Regions from separate parts of the Pseudarthrobacter sp. NPDC055928 genome, predicted to be linked through region 3. Evidence: riboswitches for the same ligand, from Rfam matches in the RefSeq annotation. Region 3 holds a riboswitch; each other region holds the start of a gene.

Region 1 (7,496 bases), on a different contig from region 3:
AGAAGCGGTAGCCCTGGCCGCGGACGGTTCGCACGGTGTTGGCGAGGCGTCCGAGCTTGGAGCGGAGGCGGCGGATATGGACGTCGATGGTCCGCTCGTTGGGGACTTCCTCGGCGTTGCGCCACAGGCCTTCGAGCAATTCGTCGCGGCCCACGGTGCGGGTGCCGTTCTCCACGAGGTAGTTAAGGAGCTCAAACTCCTTGAACGTGAGGTTCAGGGATTCGCCGTCCAGGTGGACCTCGCGGCGGGCGAGGTCGATCAGCACGCCGGAGGGACGCGGGTCCTGGGCTTGCTGCTGGCGTGCGGTTTCAGTGCGCTGGCGAGCGTTCACCGTGGGGTCGCCAAAGGTGGAACGGACGACGTCGAGCGCGGAACCGGGCGTGCTGGCCGGCGCGACAGCCACTGCCGCGTAGCTTTCGGCCCCCGACACCAGCGACTGGGCGTAGGCGCGGATTTCCTGGGCAAGCTTGGCGATGGAGGTTCCGGCAGCAGCTGCCGTTTCCTCGTCGATGCCCATGTAGAGCACGAAGCCGCGGGCAACGTTGTCGTTTGCTACCGGGCGGACAGTGTTGGGTCCCGCCACAACTGGCGTGGGTGCGGTGACCGGGGCCGCGTCGGCGGGCTGGACGGCGCGGAGTTGGCCATAAGAGTTGGGGTTGTAGCCCTGAGGGGCGTAGCCGGGAGCGGGGAAGCTGGTACCGGGCGCGGCGGGAGCGAACGCCGGGCGGGCACCGAAACCCTGGCGCAGGCCAGAGGGCTGGGCTGCCTTGGTGGCGTTTCGGACAGAGATGTGGACGTATCCGGATGCAACTGACATGGATTAGTTACCTCAATGTGAATGGCCGTCATCGCGGCTCGAATGCTTGGTTTCCCCGCAATGAGATCTGGGGAGGGGCGCCCGACGCTGGGCTGGGGGGCGAATGCCTAGGAACTTCGCGGGGTGTGAAGGTCAGGCGTGCATTCGACAACAGCGCATGTCGGCAGCAGCGGGTGTGCTGGGCCAATATTCTGCGGCTGCAGGTGCTGTTGAGTTCTTGTTCACAATTGAAGTGTGCAACGTAACAATGCGAACTTGCAAGTAACAATGGACGGATCGTTCCGCATAGTGAGACGAATTCAGAGAATGTGGCTCAGATCACGATTCTGACAGAGCGATAAAATAACAGATGTTTTCCAGAACGATTGGTTGGAAAACCATCTTTCCCGAATATTATTCGCCCGAACCCCTAAAAGGGCCACCACAATTCACCAGCGATGGAGTTGCTGAAATACACCCCTTGATTTGCCGTGGTGTCCAGCTCCGCCGCCATCCGGACAAAAAAATTCCACCCCCGTCCGCCCCGGAAACCGCTGGGAGCGTCGAAGGGGGCCTGCTGGACGCCAGCATAGCCAGGGAAAGTCCCGGTTGATCGTCAGGGGAATCTGCCGCTGGGCAGCTTTCAGCTCGCTAGGCTGGGATTCACAGCCAGCGCACAGGAAGCCTAAAGCGGGGGCTCAACGACGCATCGGAGAGTTGTCCCATGGCCACTTCGCACTCCATGACCAACAACCTTCCCCAACTTACCCACCCGGACGGCTCCCCCATCCGTGCCTTGGTGGTCGACGACGAGCCCAGCCTCTCCGAACTGATGAGCATGGGCCTGCGCATGTCCGGATGGTCGGTGGCCGTCGCCGCTGACGGTCCCGAGGCTGTAAAGCTCGCCAAGGAGTTCCGCCCGGACGTCCTTGTTCTCGACGTGATGCTTCCCGGGTTCGACGGCGTCGAGCTGCTGACCAGGATCCGCGCCTTCGCGCCTGAAGTACCGGCGCTCTTCCTGACTGCGAAGGATGCCGTCCAGGACCGGATTGTGGGCCTGGCTGCCGGCGGTGACGACTACGTGACCAAGCCGTTCAGCATGGAGGAGGTCCTCCTCCGGCTGCACCGGCTAGTGCAGCGCTCCGGCGTGGCAGCGATGGACACCGCTGAGCTGGTAGTGGGTGACCTTGTCCTCAACATCGATACCCGCGAGGTGACCAGGGCCGGCGATGAACTGCAGCTGACTGCCACGCAGTTCGAGCTGCTCCGGTACCTCATGGAGAACCCCAGGCGCGTCATCAGCAAGGCGCAAATCCTGGACCGCGTTTGGAACTACGACTTTGGCGGGCAGGCCAACATTGTGGAGCTCTACATCTCGTACCTGCGCAAGAAGGTCGATGCCGTGCATCCGCCCATGATCCACACGGTGCGCGGCGCCGGATACGTCATCAAACCGGCGGACTAGGCCGTGCCCTCACTGCCTGCAGTGGCGCCCACGCATGGCCGGAGCTGGCTGAAGCCCTCCACCTGGCATCTGCGTACACGCCTTGTACTGGTTGCCATGGCCCTGCTGGTGGCCATCTGCGGCGCAGTTGGCCTCTTCAGCTACGCTTCCATGGACTCGTTCCTTACCCGCCAGCTCGACGAACAGCTCAGCCAGGCGGCCTCCCGGTCCAACGACCCCGGCCGGCCGCCGCTGGGCGGCTTCAACGGCAGGCCGGACCCGCTGGATTCCCGTGGGCAAAGCGTGGGTACGCTCAACGCCCGGATCCTGAATGGGCAGGTCAACAGCGCCGGATTCCTGGCCTCCGATACCACGCGTTCTCCCCTGTCCGCTGAGGACAAGGAGATCCTGCTGGCCCTCCAGAAGGATTCCCGCCCTGTGGACCGGACGCTCTCCAATGGCGAGTACCGGCTGATTGCAGTGGCAACGAACTACGGTGATGTCCTGGTGACCGGGCTCCCGCTCGCCGGCAAGGAAAGCACCCTCACCTCCCTGGTGTGGACCTTCGTTTTTGTTTCCCTCGGAGGGCTGGTCTTGATTGGCCTGGCCGGGACTATCCTCATCCGGCGCACCATGCAGCCGCTGGAGCAGCTTTCCGAGGTGGCCACACGCGTTTCGCGGCTCCCGCTAGACGCTGGCGAGGTGGCACTTGCGGTGCGCGTCCCGCCGTCGAACTCCAACCCCGGAACCGAGGTGGGCAGCGTGGGGCATGCGCTGAACCTCATGCTCGACAACGTGGCCAACGCGCTGCAGGCCCGGCAGCAAAGCGAGACCAAGGTACGGCAATTCGTTGCCGACGCGTCCCACGAACTGCGCACTCCGCTCACCGCCATCCGCGGTTACACGGAGCTAATGCGGATGACCGAGAACTTCACTCCGGATGGCCGGAAATCGCTGGCCCGGGTTCAGAACCAGTCCGAGCGCATGACCACGCTGGTGGAAGACCTGCTCCTGCTCGCCAGGCTGGACGAGGGCCAGCCGTTGAAACTCAGCGAGGTGGATCTGACGCAGCTGGTGATCGAAACCGTCAGCGACGAAAAAATCATCGCACCCGGCCACAACTGGCATCTTGAGCTTCCGGACGAGCCGCTTGCGGTCAATGCCGATGCGTCGCAGCTGCGCCAGGTGTTGGTAAACCTACTGTCCAACGCACGCAAACACACCGCTCCGGGCACAACGGTCACCACGGCCGTGATGAGGTCCGCCGACGGCAGTGCCGTGGTGACAGTAACGGACGACGGCGCTGGCATCCCGCCGGAATTCGTGGACCACGTTTTTGCCCGGTTTGCCCGCGCAGACGCGGCACGGACTGGATCTTCACGGTCCTCCGGCGCGGCGGCCTCGGAAGGGTCCAGCGGGCTTGGGCTGTCCATTGTGCAGTCCATTGTGGAGGCCCACGGCGGCAACGTGGAAGTGAACTCCCGGCCGGGTCGGACCCAGTTCACGTTGCGCCTGCCGGCGATCAACGGCTCATAGCAAGGCAACGCACCGGCGTCGTGATCTCTGTTACCAAAATGTGACTTAAGCGTCGCGCTCCTGTAGCGTCGATGGGGTGCGGTTCCCTTTGAGCCGCATATCCGGATGACGCCAAGCTCTGCCGCTTCCCGGATTCCGCTTGACCAGGCAGAGGCGGGGGACCCAGAGTCCCGGGCACTTAACTGCCCTTGGGGTGAAGCCAGCACGTGATCTTTCCGTGTGGCCGGATGCCCTCATCCGAACCCGACAGCTAACTCCGCAGGTGTGAGAGGCGATCCATCATGTCTGAATTCAAGGTACAAGCGCGCCCAGAGCGCGGTGCACATAAAGACAACGGCCGTGGCAAGACCGCGGCGCAACACACAAAAGCTTCGTCCCTGGGCAAGCGTGCAGCCGTTTTCGGTGCGGCCTGCGCCCTCCTCATCGGGGTCGGCGCAGCAGGCCAGGCTTCCGAATCCATGACTCCGGTGGCGGTCAGCGGGACCCAGTCCTCGGCGGCAGAGCTTGAATCCAACTTGAGGCTGGAAAAGGCCGAGATGCGGGCCAACCCGGCCCCTGAACCAGCTCCGGCCGAGATCAGCGTTGCCCCGCAGGCCGCCGAAGCGGCACCAGCACCGGCACCCGCACCAGCACCGGCACCCGCACCGGCCCCCGCCCCTGAGCCCGCACCGGCCCCCGTCGTCGCCGTCAACGATCCCGCCGGGGCCCAGGCCTATGCGGCGAGCCAGCTTGCCAGCTATGGCTGGTCAGCCGACCAGATGCAGTGCCTGCAGACGTTGTGGACCAAGGAATCTGATTGGACCACCACGGCCACCAACGCGAGCAGCGGCGCGTACGGCATTGTCCAGTCGCTGCCCGCCGAGAAGATGGCGAGCGCCGGGGCGGACTACCTCACCAACTACCGCACGCAGATCAATTGGGGCCTGAACTACATCCAGGAGCGCTACCAGTCGCCGTGCGGCGCGCTGAATTTCCACTTGTCGAACAACTGGTACTAAGCCGGTAATTGCGGCTTCCGCCATCCGAAGCAGCAGGCCCTGAATCCCCCGGTTCAGGGCCTGCTGCTTTTTGGCGTTGTATGTTCGCGGGGGCCGGACTTCCCTGACCTGCGGCTCCGGGCCATACTGGGGCCATGAAATTCACCACGACTATCCTGGGCAGCGGCAACAAGGCTGGTATTGAGGTTCCGGAGGAGGTTGTGACTGCCCTGGGCGCAGGCAAGCGCCCGCCGGTAGTGGTAACCATCAACGGCAAGAGCTACCGGAGCAGCATCGCGGTGATGGGCGGTCATAGCCTGGTTGGGGTGAGCACCGCCAACCGGGAATTCACCGGCGTAGAGGCTGGCGACACTGTTGAAGTGGATCTGGAACTCGACACGCAGCCCCGGATCATTGAAGTCCCGGATGACCTGGCCGCAGCCATGGCCGCCGAACCGGATGCCCAGGCGTTCTATGCCACCCTGAACTACAGCGCGCAGCGCCGTTATGTGGAGCCGCTCGGGGATGCCAAAACGGAGGAAACCAGGGCGAGGCGGATCGCGAAGGTCGTAGCCGACCTCAAAGCCGGAAAGAAATAATCCGCCGTCCTGCGGCGTCCGTTTCCACCGAGGCCGTGACCGCGGTGTAATCCGGGATATGGAGCACTCCCGCCGGTAATTCGCCCGTGTTTGGGCCCACCGCCACGGTCCGGATGCCCGCAGCCACTCCGGCCGCGATTCCAGCCGGGGCATCCTCAAAGACCACGGCATCCTCCGGCGCCACGCCCAGCAAACCGGCAGCGGTCAGGTAGCCTTCCGGATGCGGCTTGCCGCGCGTCACGAGGTCAGCCGTCACGGCAGCGGCAGGCATGGCCAGTCCAGCGGCATCCATGCGGATGTCAGCCAGGATCCGGTCCGCCGACGTCACCAGGGCCACGGCATCCGCGGGCAGGCTCCGGAGCAGTTCGGAGGCACCGGGCAGCGCAACGATGCCGGAAGTCCGCACCCGTTCCATGGCACCAAGTTCTGCAGTGAGCGCAACGATGTCGGCACCGGCAGGCGCGAACCGGCGCACGGTATCGCCTGCCTGGACGCCGTGGGAGGTGCGCAGGATCTCGGCGATGTCCAGGCCGTAGCGGGCGGCGAACTCGCCCCACACCTGCTCCACGACCGCTGTGGAGTCCACCAGCGTGCCGTCCATGTCAAAGAGGACGGCGCGGCAGGTCAATGTTCGTGTGGCAGCAGGAATGGGCAGGGTCATGAACCCCATTTTGCCCTACGTATTGCCTGAGGCGCCGCGCCCCGGTATGTACTGCACGGCCCACTTGTTCCCGTCCGGGTCCGCAAAGTACACGAAATGTCCCCAGTCCTGGATGTCGATATCACTCACGTCCACGCCGTTGCCCTTGAGGTGGTCATGGGCGGCTTGGATGTCATCGACGACGATCTGCAGGTTTGGTGCGCTGCCCGGAGGGGCATCGGTGAGCCCTTCGCCGATGCTGATCGAGCAGGCCGAGCCGGGCGGCGTCAGCTGGACGAAGCGGATGGAATCGCTGGGCCGCTCGTCGAAATCCGCGTTGAACCCCACCTTGTTGACATAGAAGTCCTTGGCGCGGTCGACGTCGGAGACGGGTACAAAAACGAGTTCAAGTTTCCAGTCCATCCGCACAGGCTAACGGGCCGATGCTGAATCCGGAACCCCGTAACCCCTGGCCAGAGCCGTCCGGCCGCTGCGGGGTCCCCTCGCCCCGCCCTGGCTATCCCGCGATCCCGTAAAGGCGGTCGCCGGCGTCGCCCAGTCCGGGGACGATGTAGGACTTCTCGTTGAGCTTTTCGTCGATGGACGCCAGGACGATGGTCACGTTGGCGTCGGACAGTTCCTCCTCCAGCTTGGCCAGCCCTTCAGGAGCGGCCAGCAGGCAGATGCAGGTGACGTCGGAGGCGCCGCGCTTGAACAGGAACTTAATGGCTTCGCGGAGGGTGCCGCCGGTGGCAAGCATGGGGTCCAGGACGAAGATCTGCCGGTCGGTGAGGTTCTCGGGGAGGCGCTCGGCGTACGTGATGATGTCCAGGGTTTCCTCGTCCCGTGCCATGCCGAGGAAACCCACCTCAGCGGTGGGGACCAGCTTGGTCATGCCTTCAAGCATCCCCAGGCCGGCGCGGAGGATGGGAACCACCAAGGGCGTGGGCTTGGTGAAGGCTGTGCCCACCGTGGTGCTCACGGGTGTCTCGATGGTCACCGGCTGGGTGCGGACATCGCGGGTGGCCTCGTAAGCCAGGAGCGTCACCAGCTCTTCCGTCAACTGCCGAAAGACGGGGGACGGGGTGTTTTTGTCCCTCAGGACAGTGAGCTTATGGGCGACCAGCGGGTGGTCCACAACGAGAGTGCGCATGCGTCAAAACTACCATCCGGGCATGGCGCCCCCGGGCCGGGAATCAGCTCGTATGATCGTCCCGGAGGACGGGGTGCTCGAACGTTGGCGCCGGGCCCACGTGCTCGTGTTTGCGGGTCAGATGGAACAGCCGGTGGGCCAGGATCACCATGCCCACCCAGGCCAGGCCCAGGAACCACCCGGCCATCACGTCCGTCAGCCAGTGATGGCCCAGGAACACCCGGCTCAGGCCCATCGCGATGATAAAAACCGCCCCGGCAGTGATGGCTGTGATCCGTGCCCAAAGGATCTCGAATTGCAGGCACATGATGTACACCAGGACGCCGATCACCACGGTGGTGTTGAGGGTAT
Region 2 (7,496 bases), on a different contig from region 3:
TCCAACTCCCTGCGGCGGCACCAGATCCATGCTGCCCACGCTGAACTGCTGAGCATGGGCAGCGGACTCATGACGCTGATGGTGGGTGACTTCAACTACCCGTTCTTCACTAAGAACCTCCATGCCCACATGAAGGACTCCGGCTACGCGCTGTCCCTCAGCGATCGGCGGACCTACACCCGTTACAAGGTCTTCAAGGGCCACTTCGACTTCGCCACGTCCCTGGGCCTGGACATCGAAAGCGTGGAGACGCTGCCTCGCGGCAAGTCCGATCACCTGCCTATCCTGGTCACCGCGGAGTACGGCCAGGACACCTGACGGCCAAATAGCCTGGGGCGCCCCTAAAGGCGGGCGTCCGTCAATGAGAGCATGCGCGTCCGCAACCCAGGCCAGGCGGCGGCGAAGCCTGGGTGCAGTTCCCTGGCGTCGACCTCGGCCAGCGGAACCCAGAGCAGTTCAATGCTTTCGGGATCGCTTATGACGGGCTCAAAGGGGTCCGTGACGAACAGGACCACCGTGGTGTAGGACCAGTAGCCGACGTCCAGCACGGACGTGAACAGGACGCTGACGTTCTCCCCGGGCACGGCGGCTTCTTCGAGGGCCTCCCGCAGCGCTCCTGCAACTGCATCCTCGCCCTGGTGCAGCGCTCCGCCGGGAAGCCCCCACGTTCCGCCGTTATGGCTCCACTGGGCGCGGTGCTGCAGGAGCACGCCCCGGTCCGGATCGTAGGCGAGCACCCCGGCTGCACCGAACCTGCCCCAGAAACGCCCGAGGTCCCCTTCCACCCAGGCATCGCCGGGATCACGGGGACCCGTCCTGGCAGGAGGTTGCTGACGGTGCGGATTATTGGCGTCGGTGCCGGACGTGTGCGCGGTCATGGAATGATCCATGGCTCCAGTCTGACATGTACCTGCCGGCGGCATGCAGAACCAGGCGGCCCTATTCCCCGTGTGGCTTGTCGACGGCGAAGTCCCCGCCGGGATACATAACGGTCTCGTGGCCGTCGTCAAAGCGGACCAGGTAAGGCGGATGGCCTTCCTGTCCTTTGACTTCAAGGATGACACCGTGCCGGTCGGTCGACCCGACGGTCCTTCCCCTGACGATGATCCTGTCACCCTGAGCTGCCTCCATGGCAATCACCTCCCAGCCCCAGAGTACGACTCAACAGCAGGCCGTAACAGGGTACATTTTAGACGTCAGGCTTCGGTGAGCCGGTACACCGAGACGTGGCTGCGGGAATCCGCGGCGAATTCGCTGCCGTCCCAGTCCGCCCACCTGGATTCCAGCCTAAATCCTGCCAACTGCGCCAGCAGGTCGAGTTCGCTGGGCCAGATGTAGCGGTGGGGTGGGCGGCATTCTGGAAACACCGGACCTGGTGGTCCTGGGTCAGGAGGTTCGCGATGGTGTTAAACACCAGGAACGCCAACGCAAAGTTCTCGCCCGCGACGGCCTCGGCCATGTCACCCTGAACGACGGGAATGCGCGGATCCACGAACCCCACCGGCGCCGGGCAACGTGGCAGGATTCAGTCATGCCGCTGCACCTCGTACTCGTCTCCGACACCCATGTTCCCCACCGCGCCCGGGACCTGCCTGCGCAGGTGTGGGCCGCCGTCGAAAGCGCCGACGTGGTGCTCCACGCCGGAGACTGGGTGACAGCGGAACTGCTGGACCAATTTGAGCGGCGAAGCCGGCGCCTCATAGGGGTGTACGGCAACAACGACGGGCCGGAACTCCGCCGGCGGCTTCCGGAAACGGTGGCCGTCACACTGGAAGGCGTGCAGTTTGCCATGGTGCATGAGACCGGCACGGCCAGGGGGCGTAGCGAACGCGCGGAGTCGCACTATCCGGACGCCGACGTGTTGGTCTTCGGGCACAGCCACATACCGTGGGATACCACTACCCCGCGCGGGTTGCGCCTGCTCAATCCCGGTTCGCCGACGGACCGCCGGCGCCAGCCGGTCTGCACGTACATGGCTGCGGTGGTTGACGGTGGCCTCCTGCAGCAGGTGGAACTCGTGGAGGTGCGGAAGGACTGACCCGGAGGTCGGGAGCGTCCGTCCGCCCGGTCAGTCCCTGTCAGCCGCCAGAAGGGAGTCGGTGGCGGGGTCCGGCTGCCCGTCGAAGAAGTCGGCCAGCACGGTCTTGAAGATGGTCTCCCCCGGCGCGGCACGCAGGAACAGTGTCATCGAAGAGTGCAGCTTCCTGGCGTCGATGCCGCCGAGGATGTCCGTGGCCGAGCGGCCGGCGTGTGTGTCGATGGCGGCTGCGGACTCCAGCAGCCGCGGGCCCAGGACATCATGCTTCAAGTACGCCTGCGCTTCTTCCAGCGAATTGATGGCGTACCTGACCGACGTGGGGCTGCTGCCGAGCCCGGCAATCTGCGGGAAGATGAACCACATCCAGTGGCCCGTCTTCCTGCCCAGCTGCAATTCGTCCAAGGCCCGGCTGTAGGTGCCGCCGTGGTCTTGAGCCTCGACAAAACGCTCGAGGTCGTAGGGATCGCTCATCTCCGTCTCCTTCTCTCAGGTGTTTCAGGCTACTTCTGCGGTCAGGGATGCTGCGTGGCGGATCCAGCCATCGGGGTCCTGGCTCCAGCGGGTGATCACGACGCCGGCGCGCTGCCGGCCAGGTCCGTCCAGCACCTTCAGGAGCGGGACTACAACGTCGTTGATCAGCGGGATTACCAGCTCACCGCTGTGCGCGGATCTGATAAAGCCCTCGAGCCTGGTCAGGTCCGTATGCCGCAGCATGGCCACCCGGGACTGCAGCAGCACCACAGCGGCGAGGCGACGCTCATAGACGGGCTTCCTGCCGGGTCCTGGTTGGCCCCAGAGCAGTGAGGCCAAGGCCACCACGTCATCGCGGCCAAGGTCCTTGAACTTCCGTCCGGCGTCGCGGACGGTTCCCCGGACCGCCCCCACCGACGCACCATAGGAGCCCAGGGCACCGCCCATCCGGGACTCCACCTCGTCCGCCCGGTACCAGGCTCCTTCGTTCTGCAGCGTGGCATCAATGAAGTCCGCGGCATCCAGGACTGTCTGGTTCACGGCTACCGTCCGCGGCGCCCGGTGGAGGCATGCTCCAGGCAATAGGGGGTCCATGGCCTGGCCTCCAGGCGGCCCTCGGCGATAGGCACGCCACATACCTCGCACACGCCGTAGGTGCCATCGGCAACTCGTTGCAGGGCAGCTTCCACCTGAGCCAGGCCCGAGCTGCTCTGTTGCAGCAAGGCCGAGGCCTGGGACAGCTCGAAGGCGATGGTGGCACCCTCGGGGTCGTGCTCGTCGTCGACGTTGGAGTCCTGGCGTGCAGCATTGGTTGAGGAAATGTCCGCCCGCAGCGCCGGAAGCAGGGCAAGCTTTCGCGCACGCTCTTCCTCCAGCAGGATCCGGAACCGCTCAAAGTCAGCCATGGGAAAAGCCTACGCCGCGGCACCTTCGCAGGACTCGACAAGTGGCACTCAACGGAGCATGCTGTCACTCGTAAGCGCCTCAGATGCCGCCTGGTAATCCGTTTGACGCCGCGGGTGATTCCTACCCCATTCCACCGGGGCATGACTCCTGGGTGGACGGCGACCAGGCCCTCGTCGGCATTGAATTCGTCAGCGCCGCCGAATTTGCCAATCCAGCACCGGACTCCGCCTAGCCTTCGCGTCAGCGCCCGGCCGGGTCAGTACCAGTTGTATTGGACGGAGTGGTTCCAGGCCCCGCACGGAGACGTGTACCGGTCCCGGATGTACCCGAGGCCCCACTCGACCTGCGTCCGGTAATTGGTGAGCCAGTCGCTGCCGGCGCTGGCGTACTTCCCGGCGGGCAGCGCCTGGGCGATCCCGTAAGCGCCGGAGTAGGGGTTGGTGGCCGTGGTCAGCCAGTTGGATTCCTTGGTCCACAGCTGCGCCAGGCACAGGAACTGGTCCTGGCCCCAGCCGTAGGCGGACAGCCGGCCCGAAGCGTAACTCTTGGCTCCGGCGGGGTCGTTGACGGCACCGCCAGGAACGGAAGGGACGACGACGGGCGGCGGGCTCGGCGTCGGACCAGGGGCGGGAGGCGGAGCCGGCGCCGGCGCCGCCGGAGCAGCTGGGCCGGCCGGTGCGGCGGGCCCAGGGTTCACCGGTTTCTGGGCGGCGGCCAGGGCCGCGGCCTTGGCCGCCGCCTCGGCCTGTTGGCGGGCCTGTTCCTGCGCGGCGGCGCGCTTAGCTGCCTGCGCGGTCTCGTAGGCAGCCAAAGCCGCCTGGCCCTGCCGGAACTCCCCTTCGACGGCGGCAGTGGTGCCCTTGAGGGATGCCAGCTGCGCGGTCAGTTCCTGGCTGTGCTCCTGCTGCTCCGCAACCTGCCGTGACATGGCCTGCTGGGCCGCCTGGGCGGCGTCGAGCTTGCTCTTGGCTTCCCCTGACAGCCGTTCGCGTTCAGTCCTCGCTGCCCTTTCCTGATCGGCGAGGGCATTGGCGACCCGTTCGGCAGCCGCGGATTTGTTCACCAGGGCCGCGGTCTTGTCGCTGACGATCTGGACGATATTCAGACCCTGGATGCTGTTGGTCTGGACGGCGTCGAGGGCGACGAAGAATCCCATATTGGTGCCGCCGGTCTTGTACGACTGGGCTGCCAGGGCGCCGATTTCCTTTTTGTACTGCCCGAGTTCCGCTGTGACGCGTGCAGTCTGTGCGGTGAGGACGTCAACCCTTGAGCTGGCAGCCTGGAGCGCTGCGTCCGCCGCGGCGTATTCGGCAGCGGACGTCACGGCAGCGCCACCCAGTGCCTCAGCCTGCGTCTGCAGCCCACCCAACAGTTCGTTGATCCTGGTGACCTCCGCAGCCTTACCGGCCTCGCTTTGCTTGGCGTTTTGCACGTCCTGCCAGGAGGGGTAACCGCCTGGCGGAGGATCGTCGTCGGCATGCGAAGGCGCCGTGGCGAGCGGGGCCGCCAAAACAACCGCCAGCAGGCCCGCAACGGCAGGCAGCCTCATTCTTTGAGCAAACCGGGACATAGTTGGTGAGCTTACCGGGCGAAACTCTTGCCTAGTGGATGCTGGTCCAACATTGTTATCCAGCAGAGATCCCTCCCGTAGCAGCCCCAGGGCAGGCCTCCTTTACCACGCATCAGGCCTCAATCTGAGGATAAAAACGCCAGACGGCCTCTTTTGTTACGTGATTTCAATCACACGGCACCAGCTGTCGCAGCATATACCGCTATCGGGGCCTGACCTGCAACGTCATTCCACACACGGAAGAACCCCACCCGAAGATAAGGTGGCTTTTTGGCCTACATTCCGTTACCGGAATGTGACATTCCAAAAGAGCAGAGGTTATGGTCGAGCGGTGTCCTGGCTCAAGCCGGGGCATTCCCGTCAGTATGCCGAACCCTGCCGCTGAACCGGGACCCCAGTTACTTTCACTGGCAGGGACGGGGGAACCACGTTTCCACGGCTTCGTTCCGAAGCCTTGGGGTTAAGTCGATATCGCTCCGTCCCGTACGGAGCCGTAACCGGCCGGGTGTCTCCGACCCGAACCCGACAGCTCACCCCGCAGGCATGGGAGAGGCGATTACCCGTGTCAAAAAACTCCACTGCCGCACGCCATCGTGCGACTTCTGTCCGCCCCACCGTCCTGGTTGGCCTGTCTTCCTCGGCCAAAGCCCGCGCACTGACGTTCGGCCGGCCCGCACTTGCCGCAGTTGCCGCGTCCGGGCTGCTCTTTAGCGTTGGCACCCCGGCGCAGGCCGGCGTCCACGGCCCGGACTCGTCCGGGACCGTCAATGTGCAGGGCCAGACCAGCGCACCGGCCGCCGTTGCACCGGCCGCGGCTGCCGCTCCGGCCGCCGCAGCCACTGTCCACACGGTCGTCTCAGGCGACACCCTGGGCGCAATTTCCGCCGCCTACGGCGTGGCCCTGAACGACGTCCTGGCTGTGAACGGCCTGTCGCTGACCACCATCATCTACCCCGGTGACCAGATCCAGATCCCGGGTGCCGGCTACACTGCTCCGGCTCCGGCTCCGGTGGCGAAGGCAGCCGCAGCGCCCACTGCCCCGGCCAACACCGGCGTCCAGCTGGCTTCCACTGCCGCCCCGGCGGCGCAGGCACCGTCCGGCTCGCTCGGCGCTGCCATCCTGGCTTCCGCCTATTCGCAGCTCGGCGTTCAGCAGGACTGCACCGCCATGGTGGAGAAGGCACTGCGCTCGGTGGGCAAGAGCGTGGGAGACCTTGCACCCACCCAATTCTTCGCGTACGGCACCGTGGTGGGCACCCCTGCAGCCGGTGACCTGGTCATCACCGCCGGCCACGTGGGCGTCTACGCCGGCAATGGCCAGGTTGTTAGCGGCGGCGTGGACGGTTACAAGACCGAAGTCCACTCCATCAGCTGGTTGTCGGGAGCGTCCTTCGTCCGCGTAGCGTGAGTCCGGCCGGTTCGACGGCGGCGGGCGGCAATCAGCCGCCTGTCGCCGTCGTCCCCCGTTTTTGTTCGCTCAGGTTCCGCAGAACGTCCGGTAGCTGCCGAAGTCAACAGGCGCGGGACCGGCGTAGCGTTCCAGGCCGGGGCGCTCAGTGTACGGCTGCGTCAGGACGTCCACCAGGCGGTGGAACGGGTCCAGGTCGCCTGCGGTAGCGGCGCCCAGGGCTTCTTCCACCAAGTGGTTCCTGGGGATGTAGACAGGGTTCACCCGGTCCATCATGTCTGCGTCCGGTGCCAGGGCGAGCCACTTCTTGGTCCACGCGTCAAATGCTCCTGGGTCCGTGAACATGGTACGGGCTGCGTCGGGTGTACCGCGGGCTGCGGACCCGAGGCCCCGGAGGAACGAGGTGTAATCAACCTGCCCCTCTTCAAGCATTGCGAGCAGGTCATTCACCAGAGGCCCCGCTTCGTCGTCCCTTGCCTCCGCGCCGAGCCCCAGCTTGGATTTCATCCCGGTGGACCAGGCCGTACTGTACAGGTTGCGGAACGCGCCCAGTGACTCCACAGCGAGCGCAACGGCCTGCTCCTGATCCTCGTGGAGCAGGGGCAGAAGCGCCTCGGCCAGCCGGGTGAGGTTCCATTCAGCGATGACTGGCTGGTTGGCGTAGGCGTAACGTCCGCCGGCGTCGATGGAGCTGTAGACCGCACCGGGGTTGAAGGCATCCATAAACGCGCACGGTCCATAGTCGATGGTCTCGCCCGAGATGGTCATGTTGTCCGTGTTCATTACCCCGTGGACAAATCCTACGAGCATCCACTGGGCCACCAGGGACGCCTGGGCGGCGATGACCGCATCGAACAGCGCGAGATAGGGCTGGTCCGCCTTCGCGGCGTCCGGATGATGGCGGCTGATCGCGTGGTCGGCCAGCCGACGGAGGAGCTCCGTGTCGCCGTTGACCCGGGCGAACTGGAAACTGCCCACACGCAGGTGGCTGCTCGCAACGCGGGTCAGCACAGCCCCGGGAAGCATGGTTTCGCGGCGGACTGGCCGTCCCGTGGCCACGACGGCAAGCGACCGTGTGGTGGGAATGCCCATGGCGTACATGG
Region 3 (7,496 bases):
CAGGAAGTCGGGGATCCAGCGGTCGCTGGCCTTGATCCTGGCGGCACGCTCCAGCGCTGCCGGGGAAAAGAGGCCCAGCCACAGGCCGCCGTCGGACGCGAAGTTCTTCTGCGGTGCGAAGTAGTACACGTCTGCCTCGGCAACATCAACGTCCAGGCCACCTGCGGCGGACGTTGCGTCCACCAGGACGAGCGCGCCCTCATCCACACCGGAGACGCGCTTGACGGGCGCCGAAACACCGGTGGAGGTCTCGTTCTGCGGCCAGGCGTAGACGTCAACGCCGGCCTCGGCCTGGGCAACCGGCCGCGTACCGGGCTCGGACTTGATGATCGAGGAGGCGTCCAGGAACGGCGCCTTGTTGGTGGCTGAGGCAAACTTGGAGCCGAATTCGCCGAAGGACAGGTGCTGGGCCTTCTTCTCAACGAGGCCAAAGCTGGCAATATCCCAGAATGCTGTGGAACCGCCCACGCCCAGTACTACCTCGTACCCGTCAGGGGCACGGAAGAACTGGCTCAGGCCTTCGCGGACCGAACCGACAAGGTTCTTGACCGGAGCCTGGCGGTGGGACGTGCCCAGAATGGTCGTGGACGCCGCCGAGAGTGCTTCAATCTGTTCCGGCCTGACCTTGGAAGGTCCTGCGCCGAACCGTCCGTCCTTTGGCAGGAGGTCGGCAGGAATAGTGATGCTGTTTTCGCTCACAAGGGCTCCAATTTCGGCGTGGACGTGACACATGTCCGGGACGGTGGGGTGGCCGGCAGTCGTCAGTGACCGCAACGAGGACCTCCTATATTCTGCCTGAACCGCTGATTCGGCGGGAACCGGCTACGTCATAGTCCAGCCATTGAGACAGGCCGGAGGGGCCGTAGGAATTATCCGGACAAATTCAAAATAGGCTAAGCTTTTCAACGGACTACGTCGCTGTCGGTACGCGATACGGTGGGACAACGCAAGGTAATGCGCTCGAGGAGCTGAGCTGGATGACGGATCTGATCGATACTACGGAGATGTATCTTCGGACCATTTTGGAGCTTGAGGAAGAGAACATCGTTGCTCTTCGCGCCCGCATTGCCGAACGGCTGCGGCACTCCGGACCCACGGTGTCCCAAACGATTGGCCGGATGGAACGCGACGGCCTGGTGGTGGTCTCCGGAGACCGTCATCTGGAACTGACGGAAACCGGGCGTAAACGGGCCACCGAGGTCATGCGCAAGCACCGGCTCGCGGAGCGCCTCCTGGCGGATGTGATCGGCCTGGACTGGGCGTACGTCCATGACGAAGCGTGCCGCTGGGAGCACGTGATGAGTGAGCGCGTCGAGCGGCGCATCTACGAAATGCTGAACCACCCCACTGAATCGCCCTATGGCAATCCCATCCCTGGCCTGGCGGCATTGGGAGGCCAGGCATCGTCGCCCTTCACGGACGGTGTGATTAATCTCCTGGAAGCCATGAAGGGCTATGGCCCCGGATCCACCGTGGTTGTCAGCAGGCTGGCAGAACCCATCCAAGTGGACCCTGAGCTGCTGACCCAGCTGGACGAGGGCGGGATCCGGCCGGGCGCCCCGATTTCGCTGGAGCGCGTGGGAGACTACATTTCGGTCCGGGTCCCCGGGATCGAAGGGGCACTGGAGCTTCCCCCCGAAGTGGCGGCGCACGTATTCGTATCCGTCCGCTGACCTCTGACGGAGCGCCCGGGTCCGGCGGGCGGGTTACCCCAATGAATAGGCTTTAAGCAAAGATAACGGAATTGTTACTGTCTGGCTTAATCGCCTATAGTTAACGCCAAGCGTCGATACAAAAGCGTTACCTGATCTGGAGCCGAGCTCTGCCAGCAGATCAGTAGTACGAGTCACCAACTGGCAGAGGCGGGGGAACCACAACCGGCAGTCGCAAGGCTGCCTTGGGGTGAAGTCCGTCAGCAGCAAGCCTCTTCCAGCGAAGGATCCTCACGGGATATCTCTGCGCCGAAGCTTGCTTACGGCGGACCGGGTCTATGAACTCTCTGACCCGAATCCGACAGCTAACTTCGCAGGCTTTCCAGAGAGGAACCGTTCTTGACCATGCAGAATTCCAGGGGCCGCCGCCGCGCAGCGGGCCCCGCAGCAGCGCCCCGCGTTGCTGCAGCTGTGGCCGCGGACAGGCCCCGGGATCCACAGCGCGATGCGCGCCGCCGCCGGGGACCCTTCCGGCAAATCACTGACTTCGCAGCGGCCAGTGGGGTGGGCCAAAAGGCCGGCATCGCCCTCGCGGCCACCGGCCTGGTGCTCACAGTCACCGTCCCTGCCACCAGTCCCGTCCTGGCCACGCCGGACGCCGGTCAGCAGACATCGGCTGTTTCCGCAGCTCCGCAGCCTGAAATTTCCGCCGAAGCAGGCGCAAAAATCGACTTCAGCCGCTCATCCGTAGTCACCATGGGTGATCCGGACGGCAAACTCAAGCAACTCCTGAGCGCCCAGTCGGCGGGGTCCATCACCCGGGCCGCCTCGGCCGGCAGCCTCGGTGCTCCGCTGGCGAGCCTGGTTACGGCCTCCCCATTCGGCTACCGCGTGAGTCCTATCACTGGCGGCTCCGGTGACTTCCACCGCGGCCAGGACTACGTGGCACAGTGCGGCACGTCTGTCCTGGCGGCCGCCAGCGGCACTGTGACCTTTGCGGGATGGCACCAGTTTGGCGGAGGTAACCGCGTGGTCGTGGACCACGGCAACGGCCTTGAAACGACGTACAACCACCTGTCTTCCTTCAACGTCAAGGTTGGCCAAACGGTCAGCCGAGGCGAGGTAGTGGCGCTCAGCGGCACCACCGGCGCCTCCACAGGCTGCCACCTCCATTTCGAGGTCCAGGTCAATGGCGAAGTCGTTGACCCCACCGGCTGGCTCTAGCCCAACTGATGGAAAACTCTCACATTTGCGTGACATGCCGTGACCTGAATGTGACATTCGCTCTGAACTGCTGTACCGTCTAACTTGCGTCAACTTTTCCGAAGTTGACGTTCTTGAGTGGATTGCCTAGCTCTGCCACCGCTCAAGGTCCGTTCGCATGACATCGTCTGGCAGGGGCGGGGGAACCAATTTTGGCCTTTGAAGTTCGAAGGCCTTGGGGTTAAGTCGCAAAGCTTCCTGTGGAAGCGGCGTGGCCGGGTGAACTCCCATCCGAATCCGACAGCTCACCTCGTAGGCATTGGGAGAGGCTACCTTCGTGTCTTCACGCCATAATTCTGCGCGTCACCGCGCACAAACGGTTCGCACCAACCCGTTGGGCCCCGTGTCCAAGGCTGTCAGTGCAAATGCCGGGACCGTCGGTCGCCAAGCTGCTGTCATCGCAGCTGCATCAGGTCTGATCCTGAGCATGGGGCTTCCGGCCAACGCAGCGGACACCACCGCTGGCGTTTCCGCCTCCACCGAGTCCGGCTCGCAGACGGCGCTTGCCGTCACCGCTGCCCCCACCGCCACCGTCTCCTTCGAACGCCCCGTGGTCAAGACCACGCCGGCCCCGAAGGTCGAAACGGTCCGTGCACAGTCCACTGACACGGAACGGGCAGCAGATGCAAAGGCCCCCGCAGCCAGCAAGCTGACGGACGCGGTATCTTCCGCGGCCGCCTCCGGCCTGGCCGCAATCGCCTACACCGGAATCGGCCACCCCTACGTCTGGGGCGGCACCTCGCCCAGCGGCTGGGACTGCTCCGGCTTCACCCAGTGGGTGTACGCCCAGGCAGGCATCAGCATTCCCCGTGTAAACGCGTGGACGGCAATGACCCCCACGTCAACACCGTCTCCCGGTGACCTTGTTATGCAGAATGGCGGCGCACACGTAGGCATCTACGTTGGCAACGGCATGATGATCAGCGCCCTGAACCCGTCACAGGGAACGCTGCTGCACTCCGTGGCCTCCACGGGCGGCGGATCCTTCTACACCCTGAAGTAGAAGAACCGCGCCCGCTAGAACACTTTTCGCTAAATCCCCGTTCGGGGTGTGCCGGCGTACCCCCAAGATGCCGGCGCACCCAAAGCCCTTGGCCTGCCTGTGCGGTCCTGAGGAAAACGAAAGAGAGAAATAATGACTACACGTGCAATTGCTGCACGGCACCGCGCGGAGGTCACCACGACCAACTCGCTGGCTGTCATTGCCAAGGCCCTCGGCGACAACGCCGGTGGCATGGGTCGCCAGGCCGCGGTTATCGCTGCTGCCTCCGGCCTGGTCCTGACCAGTGGTATCGCCGCCAACGCTGCAGACACCAACGTTCAGCGCGAATCGGCTTCCGCTTCCAACGTTGAGGTTGAGGTTGCCGCTCCGGCGGTCATTTCGGCCGCTTCCACCATTGCCATCTCCTACGAGAAGCCCGCGGTGACCACCACGCCGGCTCCCGTGGTTGAAGCGCCGGAACCTGAGCCTGAGGTTGAGGTTGAGGCTCCCGCACCCGCCGCTCAGGCTGTTTCCACCGTCAAGGTAGCGGCTGCAGCTCCGAAGGCACCTGTGGCCGCCAGCAGCAAGGGCCAGGCCATCCTGTCCGCAGCCTACGCCCAGCTGGGCGTCAACCAGGACTGCACCATGCTGGTCACCAACTCCCTGGCCGCTGTGGGCATCAACTTCCACGACTGGCCTGCAGGTTACCTGTCCCTGGGCCAGACCGTAAGTGCCGCCGAGGCCCAGCCCGGCGACCTGATCTACTACGCCGATGGCGGTGCGGGCGTTGCCCACGTGGCTGTCTACGCCGGCAACGGCCAGGCCGTACACGGTGGCTACAACGGCAACCAGACCGTTGTTTTCAGCGCCAACGTTGGCTCCGGCCCGGTTTTCATCCGCGTCAGCTAATTTCCGTAGCAACGCTTGGCAAGGACCCCCGCCCTACGGCGGGGGTCCTTGCGCTTTAACGACGCAGCCGGGCCCAGACCCGGTAAGAGGCGATCGACACGGGCGCACCCCGAAACCATGGATTAGTTGATCCCGGGTTTCTTTGTTTACTCTTGTGGTGTCGATCCATAGCCCGGACATGCCGAGGGCAGCCGGCCCTCGCGCCCCTGACGGGTGCGGCCGTGAAGAGGTACGTGCATGCGCACTCTCGTTCTGAATGCTGGATATGAACCGCTGGCGGTAATCACCTTCCGCCGGGCGCTGGTCCTTGTGCTCACGGGGAAGGCAAGCGTTGTAGCCGAAGGCGAGGACCCCGTAGTGGGGCCACAGGAGATTCTGGGCCGCCCGTCCGTGATCCTCCTGAACCGCTACATCCGCCCCCGGTACAACCAGACCACCGCCGTGAGCCGCCGTGGCGTGCTGCGCCGGGACGGACACCGGTGCGCCTACTGCGGAAAAGCAGCCCACACCATTGACCACGTCCAGCCCAAGTCCCGCGGCGGTGCAGATTCCTGGGAAAACCTCGTGGCCGCCTGCCTGCGCTGCAACAACGTCAAAGGCGACCACACGCCGGGGGAGATGGGGTGGAAGCTCCGGTTCACCCCGGAACCACCGCATGGGACCATCTGGCAAATCAAGGAGCTGGAGAAACCCACACCGGCGTGGGATCCCTTCCTGTTGCCTGAACGGGCTGCCTGACCCGGCTGAAAGCACGGATAATTCCCGCCCCGCTAGGCTGGAGTGGTGGCTCCTGATACATACGAATTTGACGCGGTAATCCTTGCGGGCGGCCGTTCGTCCCGTCTGGGTGGCGTCCCCAAGCAGTCATTGATTTACGACGGCGCCACCCTCCTGCAGCGGTCCCTCGCAGCAGCCGGGGGTGCCCGGAGGGTCGTGGTGGTCGGCCCGGACCCGGGCCCCCTGCCCGAGGGGGTCCTCAGGTGCCGGGAAGAACCGCCGTTTGCCGGTCCGGCGTCGGCCATTGCAGCAGGCTTGGCCGCGCTCGATGGAACCGCGGGGCCGCGTCCTCCCTTCACGCTCTTGCTGGCCTGCGACATGCCCAGGGTGGGCCAGGCCATTGATGCCCTTCGGCGGTCGCTTGGTCCTGGCGACGGCGCCATGGCCATTTCGCCGGATGGCCACCGCCAACCCCTGGTGGGCTTTTACAGCACTCCCGCACTCCACCGTTCAGTACAGGACCTTGACTCCCGCGGGGCCTTAATGAACGGTTCAGTATCCGCTCTCCTTGCTAGGCTGGACGTGCAGCTTGTCACCGTCCCGGCGGGCTCTACGGATGACGTAGACACCTGGGATGATGCCGCCGCGCTTGGAGTGGCCGGCCGGGAACCACGATGAGGTACCGGACCTGCATGGCCGCAGTTGAATGGGAGGCATACAGTGAAGAGCCAGGATGAGACGCTGGAAGAATGGTGCAGGGCGCTCCTTCAGGCCTACGAACTCGAAGACGTCCAGATAGACGTCAATGCCATCCTCTCGCTCGCCGGAGTGGCTGCACATTCGGTAGTGCGGCCCGCAGCGCCCCTGACCACCTTTATCGCAGGCTTCGCCGCCGGCCTGGCCTCAGGCTCGGGGAAGGCGCCGGACACCGCGTCAATGTCCGCTGCCATGGACGTGGCACGGTCCCTGGCCGTGGACTACGATTCTGAATCCGCCGGGACTCCGCGCGAATGACGGCTGCCCCCGGCGACAACGACGACGCACCCAGGCAGGACACTCACGACGAAAAAACCAGGCATCTGGCCCACACCTGGGAAGAGGCCCGACAGGCTGCGTTCGATTGCGCCGTGCCGATACCCCCGGGACGCGTTCCGTTGCAGCAGGCCCTTGGCCGGACGCTTGCCGAGGACATCACAGCCCTCCAGGAGATGCCGCACTACGCCTCGTCCGCCATGGATGGCTGGGCGGTCAACGGCAGCGGCCCCTGGATCCTGGCCGAGGCCGGGCAGCGGCTGGCGCCGCACCAGGCCAGCCCCATTGTCACAGGTGGCCTGATCCCGGCCGGTGCCAAGGCCGTGCTCCGCAGCGAAAGCGCAGTGCTGGGCACTGACGACGACGGCCTCCCGGTCCTGATGGTTGGCGGCGGCGCCCGCCCCGGCGAACCGAAGAACGGCCAGCACATCAGGAAAGCCGGGGAGGAAGCGGCCGTGGGTGACGTGCTTGTCAAGGCAGGAGTTACCCTCAATCCCGCCCACCTTGCCGTGGCGGCCCTTTCCGGCCATGACGACCTCCTGGTGCAAGGCAAGCCGGTGGTCAAACTCCTGCTGACCGGCTCCGAAGTGGTGACCCATGGACTGCCGGCGCCCGGGCAGGTCCGTGACACATTTGGTCCTCAGCTGGCTGCAGTCGTGGAAATGCTGGGGGGCATTCCCGCCGGGCAGGAAAAGATCGGCGACTCCTACGAAGACTGGCTCACTGCCTTGGAAGACGTCGCCGAGCCCGGCGGTGAGGTTCCCGCCGTCGTGCCTGCCGACGTCGTCATCACCACCGGCGGTACCGGCAGATCGGGAACTGACCACCTGCGCCAGGCCGTCGCCGAACTGGGTGGACGGCTGGTCATCGACGGGATCGCCATGCGGCCCGGCCATCCCGCTGTCCTCGCGGAGCTGCCCGACGGACGGTTTGTTCTCGGG

The links. A riboswitch is a leader RNA that binds a small molecule or an ion and turns the genes downstream of it on or off. The one in region 3 is predicted to bind cyclic di-AMP.
Region 1: another riboswitch for cyclic di-AMP. It lies ahead of ACFC25_RS06975 (hypothetical protein); the one in region 3 lies ahead of ACFC25_RS11660 (M23 family metallopeptidase).
Region 2: another riboswitch for cyclic di-AMP. It lies ahead of ACFC25_RS15115 (LysM peptidoglycan-binding domain-containing protein); the one in region 3 lies ahead of ACFC25_RS11660 (M23 family metallopeptidase).

The regions. Positions count from the first base shown of each region.
Region 1 covers NZ_JBHJZH010000004.1:43,354-50,849, forward strand. Annotated here, with positions in the region: gene ACFC25_RS06960 (winged helix-turn-helix domain-containing protein) at 1-817, opposite strand, end outside; gene ACFC25_RS06965 (response regulator transcription factor) at 1,521-2,261, shown strand; gene ACFC25_RS06970 (sensor histidine kinase) at 2,265-3,776, shown strand; cyclic di-AMP (ydaO/yuaA leader) riboswitch at 3,893-4,052, shown strand; gene ACFC25_RS06975 (hypothetical protein) at 4,058-4,774, shown strand; gene ACFC25_RS06980 (YdeI/OmpD-associated family protein) at 4,909-5,352, shown strand; gene ACFC25_RS06985 (HAD-IA family hydrolase) at 5,333-6,022, opposite strand; gene ACFC25_RS06990 (glyoxalase superfamily protein) at 6,029-6,415, opposite strand; gene upp (uracil phosphoribosyltransferase) at 6,510-7,145, opposite strand; gene ACFC25_RS07000 (phosphatase PAP2 family protein) at 7,189-7,496, opposite strand, start outside.
Region 2 covers NZ_JBHJZH010000012.1:28,324-35,819, forward strand. Annotated here, with positions in the region: gene ACFC25_RS15065 (endonuclease/exonuclease/phosphatase family protein) at 1-318, shown strand, start outside; gene ACFC25_RS15070 (NUDIX domain-containing protein) at 342-878, opposite strand; gene ACFC25_RS15075 (DUF1918 domain-containing protein) at 940-1,131, opposite strand; partial or broken gene ACFC25_RS15080 (SAM-dependent methyltransferase) at 1,197-1,489, opposite strand; gene ACFC25_RS15085 (metallophosphoesterase family protein) at 1,532-2,038, shown strand; gene ACFC25_RS15090 (DUF1810 domain-containing protein) at 2,069-2,509, opposite strand; gene ACFC25_RS15095 (DNA alkylation repair protein) at 2,534-3,049, opposite strand; gene ACFC25_RS15100 (TraR/DksA family transcriptional regulator) at 3,052-3,414, opposite strand; gene ACFC25_RS15105 (hypothetical protein) at 3,498-3,647, shown strand; gene ACFC25_RS15110 (lytic transglycosylase domain-containing protein) at 3,672-4,964, opposite strand; cyclic di-AMP (ydaO/yuaA leader) riboswitch at 5,342-5,544, shown strand; gene ACFC25_RS15115 (LysM peptidoglycan-binding domain-containing protein) at 5,548-6,393, shown strand; gene ACFC25_RS15120 (YdiU family protein) at 6,463-7,496, opposite strand, start outside.
Region 3 covers NZ_JBHJZH010000008.1:32,893-40,388, forward strand. Annotated here, with positions in the region: gene serC (phosphoserine transaminase) at 1-699, opposite strand, end outside; gene ACFC25_RS11655 (metal-dependent transcriptional regulator) at 978-1,673, shown strand; cyclic di-AMP (ydaO/yuaA leader) riboswitch at 1,804-2,047, shown strand; gene ACFC25_RS11660 (M23 family metallopeptidase) at 2,058-2,876, shown strand; cyclic di-AMP (ydaO/yuaA leader) riboswitch at 3,025-3,188, shown strand; gene ACFC25_RS11665 (C40 family peptidase) at 3,259-3,918, shown strand; gene ACFC25_RS11670 (NlpC/P60 family protein) at 4,051-4,806, shown strand; gene ACFC25_RS11675 (HNH endonuclease) at 5,044-5,544, shown strand; gene ACFC25_RS11680 (molybdenum cofactor guanylyltransferase) at 5,590-6,201, shown strand; gene ACFC25_RS11685 (DUF6457 domain-containing protein) at 6,244-6,537, shown strand; gene ACFC25_RS11690 (molybdopterin molybdotransferase MoeA) at 6,534-7,496, shown strand, end outside.